3 regions of the Christensenella minuta genome follow, and region 2 is predicted to be linked to each of the others. Evidence: riboswitches for the same ligand, from Rfam matches in the RefSeq annotation. Region 2 holds a riboswitch; each other region holds the start of a gene.
The links. A riboswitch is a leader RNA that binds a small molecule or an ion and turns the genes downstream of it on or off. The one in region 2 is predicted to bind cobalamin.
Positions count from the first base shown of each region.

Region 1: linked by a shared signal. The riboswitch ahead of B1H56_RS12055 (ribonucleoside triphosphate reductase) and the one ahead of B1H56_RS05140 (GLUG motif-containing protein) in region 2 are both predicted to bind cobalamin.
Region 3: linked by a shared signal. The riboswitch ahead of B1H56_RS06665 (ABC transporter substrate-binding protein) and the one ahead of B1H56_RS05140 (GLUG motif-containing protein) in region 2 are both predicted to bind cobalamin.

Region 1 covers NZ_CP029256.1:2,524,926-2,527,191, reverse strand. Annotated here, with positions in the region: gene B1H56_RS12055 (ribonucleoside triphosphate reductase) at 1-948, opposite strand, end outside; cobalamin riboswitch at 1,103-1,267, opposite strand; gene B1H56_RS12050 (4Fe-4S binding protein) at 1,409-2,176, opposite strand; gene B1H56_RS12045 (TetR/AcrR family transcriptional regulator) at 2,206-2,266, opposite strand, start outside.
Region 2 covers NZ_CP029256.1:1,066,381-1,068,646, reverse strand. Annotated here, with positions in the region: gene B1H56_RS05150 (DUF4364 family protein) at 1-53, opposite strand, end outside; tRNA gene B1H56_RS05145 (tRNA-Val) at 160-236, shown strand; cobalamin riboswitch at 586-808, shown strand; gene B1H56_RS05140 (GLUG motif-containing protein) at 1,014-2,266, shown strand, end outside.
Region 3 covers NZ_CP029256.1:1,400,567-1,402,832, reverse strand. Annotated here, with positions in the region: gene argC (N-acetyl-gamma-glutamyl-phosphate reductase) at 1-832, opposite strand, end outside; cobalamin riboswitch at 1,044-1,258, shown strand; gene B1H56_RS06665 (ABC transporter substrate-binding protein) at 1,381-2,266, shown strand, end outside.

The sequences.
Region 1 (2,266 bases), 1.5 Mb from region 2:
TTCGCAGAAGCACTCGTTGAAAAGATCCATTTCCTTCTGGAACTGCCCGTACGTCTCGCGGCGCACCTTGCCGCCCACGATCACGGCTTCGTCCTTTAAGGTGCGCGGAACGACGATATCGAAGGTGAGGTTTGAAAACGGACACTGGAAGCCCACGCGCGTTGGGACGTTGATATTAAAGATAAATTCCTGCAATGCCTGCTTGACCTCTTTTTTGGTCATGTTGTCATAGCGGATAAAGGGCGCGCAATAGGTATCGATCGACGACCAGGCCTGCGCGCCAGCGGTCTCGCCCTGCGTGGTGAACGTGGAATTTACCACCTGCCCCAAAAAGGAGCGCAGGTGATTGGCCGGGGAGGACTCCACCTTGCCGGGCACGCCGCCGAAGCCGTCCGAGAGAAGCTGCTTTAAATCCCAGCCCGCGCAGTACGGGCCGAAGAACCCAAGGTCGTGGATGTGGAACGCGCCGCCCGTGTGCGCCTCGCGCACCTCCTGCGGATATACCTCGTGCAGCCAGTATTGCTTGGTGAACGTTTCCCGCACATAGTTGTTCATACCGTTGATAGATTTCTGCGTGTTGGCGTTCTCTTTGATCTGCCAGTCCTTATCGTCGAGATAATCGGAGAACATATCGATCGTCGCGCCGATGAGGGCGTTACTCTCCCGTGCCGCGCGGCGTTTTTCACGATAGAGGATATAGGCCTTCGCGGTCTTCGCGTGTCCGCGTTCGATGAGAACCTTTTCTACAAGGTCCTGAACCTCCTCCACGTCCGCGATCTCCGTTTTCAGGCGCAGGTTCGCAAGGTCCACCACCTCGTTCGAGAGCTTTTGCGCCGTATCAAAATCGTCCCCGCCTACGGCGGTAACGGCATTAAAAATGGCCCATGTGATTTTTTCCTTCTGGAAATTTTCCGTGCTTCCGTTTCTCTTTCTGATCTGCGTAATCATAGCTGGTTCTCCTTCTCCGGAATAAAAGTTGGTTTGACAGGTGCCGCATCCATTGCCGCGCAAAAAAAGCGGGCGCGTATTTGTACGCGCCGAAGTGCAGGCCTTATGCTACCGATACCGATGGAAAAGACCGGGCCTTTTGATGCCATGCTCCGTGGCGCTGACGCTTCGGGCAGATATTCTGGCTCAAGCCTCAGGCGCGCCGCACGCCTTCCCGGAGCTTCCTCCAGTGGCATATCGTGCATTGCTCGGCTTTTACAGCGGCGGGACCGCGCGGGATTTCCACCCGACTTCCCTTGCCCGAAACACAAGATGCTGTGTTTAAATATTTTTAAGATACGTATATATTGTATTGCCCGGGCGATATAAAGTCAATACAAATCTATCCCCGATTTTTCTCTGCAATTACAAAAGCGCTCCACAGAGCGCTTTTCTTTCATAAAAATTTATGAATTCTTTCTCAGGGCAGGAACAGCCTCGCTTCTTTTTCCGTTTTTGCCAGTTCCTTTTCCAGCTTGCGCGTCACCATACCATAGACCGGTCCGCCCACTTTACGCGCATGGACGGGACAGGCGTGCACACACGCAAGACAGCGGATACACTTTTTCGCGTCCGTCTGCCGCGGCATTTCCGGCGCAACCGCTCCCGCCGGGCACACGCGTACGCACGCCCCGCAGGCCGTGCATTTTTTATCTCCTTTGGGGATAAACGGCGCAACCTGGAACGAACGGTACGGCCGGTTCCCCGGCAGGGAAAGCCCTTTCCCGTCCTTTTCCGCCATCGACGCTTTCGCGCTTCTCCCAAACTCTTCGGCGATCAGCAGGTCGTCCGCATCCGGCCGTCCCGCTGCGATCTTCGCGGAAAACGTATGCTGGGCGACGAAGGCCGCCGCCGCTACGCCGCGAAATCCCTGCTTTTCGCACCGGCCGGAAAGCTCCAAAAGCGCGTCGTCAAATTCGCGGTTGCCGTAAACCGCCGCAAAGACGGCGGGCGTACCGTCTCCGTGCAGGCCGCGCAGCAGATCGTCAGGCAGCTGTGGGACGCGTCCATAGTAAACGGGCACGCCGACCACCACAAGATCGTCCGCGGAAAACGTGTACTCCCGCGCCCTCGTTTCCCGGTCGGTCAGATTCAGCTCGCCGTAGCTGCCGATCCCCCGCGCGACCGCGCACACATACTGCTTCGTTCCCCCGGTGGGGCTGAAATAAATTGCCGTTAGGTTCCCCATTTTTTCCACTCCTTTATTTAGACAGCCGGTCAACGCGTTCCCTGCCGCTCCCTGCCGGCCGCTTCATGCGCCGTTCTTCCGCTCCCTGCC
Region 2 (2,266 bases):
TAAAGCAGCAGCAATTTATTATGAGCCATGGTTTGTTTGGGTTTTACTTTCATAGGAACTGTCCCTCCGTCATTTATTATAACATATAGGGAAATCTTTCGGAAGGAACGCTTGAATTTTATATGAATTCATGTATAATAATAGAGGTGACAAAATAACGGGGTTGTAACTCAGTTGGTCAGAGTACCACGTTGACATCGTGGAAGTCGCTGGTTCGAGCCCAGTCAACCCCACCAAGCTGGTCATATCCGAACCTTTTATGGATAGAGTGTTTGGAGTGACAACTAGTTTAAAGGACAGGTGTTAAGCCTGTCCTTTTTGTGTAAGCGCATGTCTCGGCCAAACGCAGCGAAGAAAAAACGACTTGTATGTAGCAAGCTGCTTATAAAAAACGGCGGGTAAATTAGCGCAGCGGTTCAGCCCGATCCGCATGGGCCATGAGCCGGGGCAGCGTAGCCGCCGCCTTCCCGCTGCCGCCCTGCGTGAAATTCCGCCCGTTCAGCCTTTCCAAAGTTCTCTGAAAAAAATGATAAAAAGCAAAAATTTTACCTGTATAAATTGAAGACGATATGGTATGATAGATACAATTGAATACAGATTTTTGTGGCTCTGCGGCGTATTCGGTCCGCAGGGATGAACAAGGGAATCGGGTGAAAATCCCGGACGGAATCCGCCGCTGTAAGCGCCGAGTCCGATGCCTGTTGATGAAAATCAGTCACTGGGAAACTGGGAAGGCAGGGTGTCGAACGTAAAATCATAAGATTTTAAAAGCGTAAGTCAGAAGACCTACAAAAACGATAAAAGGGAAGATGACCGCCGGAGTGTGAGCGGAAAATTTTCTTGTACGCAGAAATACGGCTGCGGCGAAAAGCGATTCGCCGCAGCTTTTTTATTTGTTCTTGCGGACCTGTAGGGGAAACGGCGCTGGATTTGTGAGGAAGAAGGATGAGCCTTAAGAAGCGGCAGGCCGCATTGCCATGCGGCAGGGCTGGAATCACAAAAGGAGAAGAAGAATGAAAAGGAACAAGAGAATTCTGGCAGTATTTTTGGCTGTTGTAATGCTGTTCAGTATTACAGGGACTGCAATGGCGGAAGAGGTGCCGGCAACGGCGGAGGCGCCGGCTGCGGAAGGAACTCCACAGGAGACCCGGGCTCCTGAAGCGTCGGCATCTCCGGCGCCGCCGGCAAGCCCGGAGCTGGAGAAGGCGCCAGATCCCTCGGCGGCGGAATCGGTGCAGCCCGAAGTGTCGTCATCTGCTGCACCGGCGGCAGATATGGCGGTGATGGCGTTAGAGGAAGACGAAGGGCTCGGTGCGTTGTCGCTTGCGGCCGATGGAGAGTATACGCTGATTTCTTCGCCGGACGATTTACTTGCGGTGATGAAAGATCCTTCCTATTGGACTGCAAAGCTGAAAGTAACGGCGCCCATTGACATGAGCGGCATAACCACGGCACAGCCGATTGGCAGCGGCGCAACACCGTTTTCGGGGACCTTTGACGGAAACGGCCAGACAATCAGTAATCTGACGATTACTTCATCTACAGGATATACCGGCCTGTTTGGCCATATAACAGGCGCCGTGCAGGATGTGGTATTAAAAGGAGCGGAGATTACCGATACCAACGAGAGCTATACAAAGGGAATGGGGATTCTCGCGGGCTATAATAAGGGAACGGTTTCCGGATGCAAGGTAACGGACAGCAGTCTTTCCGTACGTTATTCCTATGCGGGAGGCGCCGTAGGGAATAACGAAGGAATAATAACAAATAGCTCGGTTACCGGGAGTACTGTAACATCGGAAAGCGCTGCAACCATGGGCTATACCGGCGGTTTTGCCGGATATAACAACAAGACGGTATCTCAGTGCTATGTTTCCGGCGGCACGGTACAGTTTACAGGGACGAATGGCCGCGGAACGGAGATCGGCGGCTTCGTAGGAAGAAATTCAAATTCAATTGACGAATGCTACACCACCGCAGCCGTGGAATCGACCAGCAATAAGGCGGGCGGATTTGCAGGAAATATAACAAACGGACAGATCGAAAACAGTTTTTCTGCCGGAGAGGTAACGGGTAGCAAATATATCGGAGGTTTTTCAGGCAATATTGATGGCGGAAAATTTGTATCCTGCTATACCATTTCTCCCGTTGTTTCGCAGGGAACGTCAACGGGGAAATATAACTATTTCGGAAAATTTTACGGCGGCGGGTTAGCTTTCTCGAGCTCCGCAGCAAAGGCATTTTATCTTTCCACAGCTTCTATTGC
Region 3 (2,266 bases), 330 kb from region 2:
TGCCGTGGGGCAGCACATGCGTGAACGGGGCGTCCGCATAATATTTTTCGTATGCCGCGGTGACCGTTTCCGGGGTAACGCCCTCCATAAGATCGGCATAAACCGTTGCCAGGATGCCCCGTTTTACGGGCAGCAGGTGCGGCGTGAAGAGCAGGCAGACATCCTTCCTGGAAAGCTTCGACAGCTGTTCCTCGATTTCGGAAGTATGCCTGTGCAGGGGCACGGAATAAGCTTTGAAATTGCCGGCAGTCTCGCAATAGGAAAAAGCAAGCTTCTCCTTCCGGCCAGCCCCCGTAACACCTGATTTCGCGTCGATCACGATCCCTTTTTCGCAGATCAGTCCTTCCTTGAGGAGCGGCGCCAGCGCAAGGATACTCGTTGTGGTATAGCACCCCGGATTAGAAGTGAAATTCGCTTTCTTTACCTCCGCTCCGAAAAATTCGGGGAGACCGTAAACAGCTTCGCGGTTTTCTTTTTTTGCGGAATGTGAAATTCCGTACCATTTCTCATAAATATCCGTGTTGTCATAACGGAAATCACCCGAAAGGTCGATCACCTTATGCCCCTTTTTCAAGAGAGGAGGCGCCGCCACAAGGGATTGGCCGTGGGGCAGGCATAGGAATACAAAATCGTCCGCGCCGAATTTACCGCCGCTTTCCTGCAGCTCCAGCTCCCTTTCCGGCAGGAAGTTTGCATAAATATCATGCAGCTTCTTTCCTGCAAAGCTCTTTGATACGGCCTTATTGATCTGTACGCCGGGGTGGGCGCTGAGCAGCCGCAGCAGCTCGGCCCCGACATAGCCCGTTGCGCCAATTACACTGACATTAATCATGTTCCAAACAGCTCCTTTTTGTACGGAGCGCGGCAAAACGCCCCGGATTTTCAATTGACATTAATAATTATACATTGAAATGAATAATTATGCAATAGTTGTTTGCGCGAAAACGCACAGATTCTGCGGCTGCGGCTGCAAAAAGTTGGAAATAATGACGGATGCGGTAAAAGCTCATTGAGTTACGGGGCGTCTTGTGGTATATTTATATCCGTAATTGAACCAAATTGGTGCCGGGGAACCGGATAATAGGGAAAGCGTATGCCGCTACAGCCCACCGCTGCCGTGTGACGGAGCGCCTGCGCCGGACGGGAAATTTGTCCGGAATTTGTGGAAAACCACGTAAATGCCACTGGTGAAAACCGGGAAGGCGCGCAGGACGTGATGAGGTCAAGTCGGAAAACCTGCCGGTTTGGAAACGTTTTTTCTTCGGCGGGAAGAAAAAAGTGCGTAACGCCTTTTTTGCGAATGCCGAAGGGGTGTTTTTTATTTTCAATAAAATATTGGCGCCCCGTTTACAGGGGCGGCCTATGAAAGGAAGTTTTCAAATGAATAGAAAATGGATTGCATTATTTGCCTGTGTCATACTCTGTATTTCCGTGTTCGCGGGATGTGCGCAGAGTGAACCGGCCGCTTCCGTGAGCGCGGAGGCGGCACAGGAAGCATCAGTTTCCCCGTCCGAGCTGGCGGCACAGCCTTCCGGGTCCGCGCCCGCGGCGGGCGTCAGCGTAACGGATATGGCGGGAGACGAGGTAACCGTTGAAAAAGCAGACAGGATCGTTTCCCTGACGCCAGCAGGCACGGAGATCGTGTGCGCGCTGGGCGCGGCCAAGCAGTTGGTGGGCATCGATGCGTATTCCAATTACCCGGAGATTACGCAGAGCATCGAGATCGTCGGGGACTTCAACGGCCCGGATGTGGAGAAAGTAACGGCATTGGAACCGGATGTCGTGCTGGCGGGCACGGGTTTGCAGCAGGATGCGGTCGACAAATTAGGTGAAATGGGCATCACAGTGGTGGTCGTGGAGGCGACGGCCTTTGACGATATCCCTAAATCCATCGAACTGGTGGGCAAGATCGTGGGTATGGAGGACGTGGCTGAGCAGGTTACGGCGGATATCGACGCGGCTGTGAAAAGCGCACAGGACAATCAGCCGTCCGAAGAAAAGACGGTTTATTATGCGATGAGCTATGGCGACATGGGTAACTGGACGAGCGGCCCCGGCAGCTTTATCAATACCATGATCGAGCTTGCCGGCGGCAAGTGTATCACAGCCGACCAAGCCGCGCCGTGGATCGAATATTCACTGGAGGATCTTGCAGCGGCGGACCCGGATATCATCCTTTTGGACAGCAGCATGGGCAGCACGGAGGCCCTTGCGGAGGTAGCGGGCTATAAGGACCTGACCGCTGTCAGGAACGGCAATGTATACG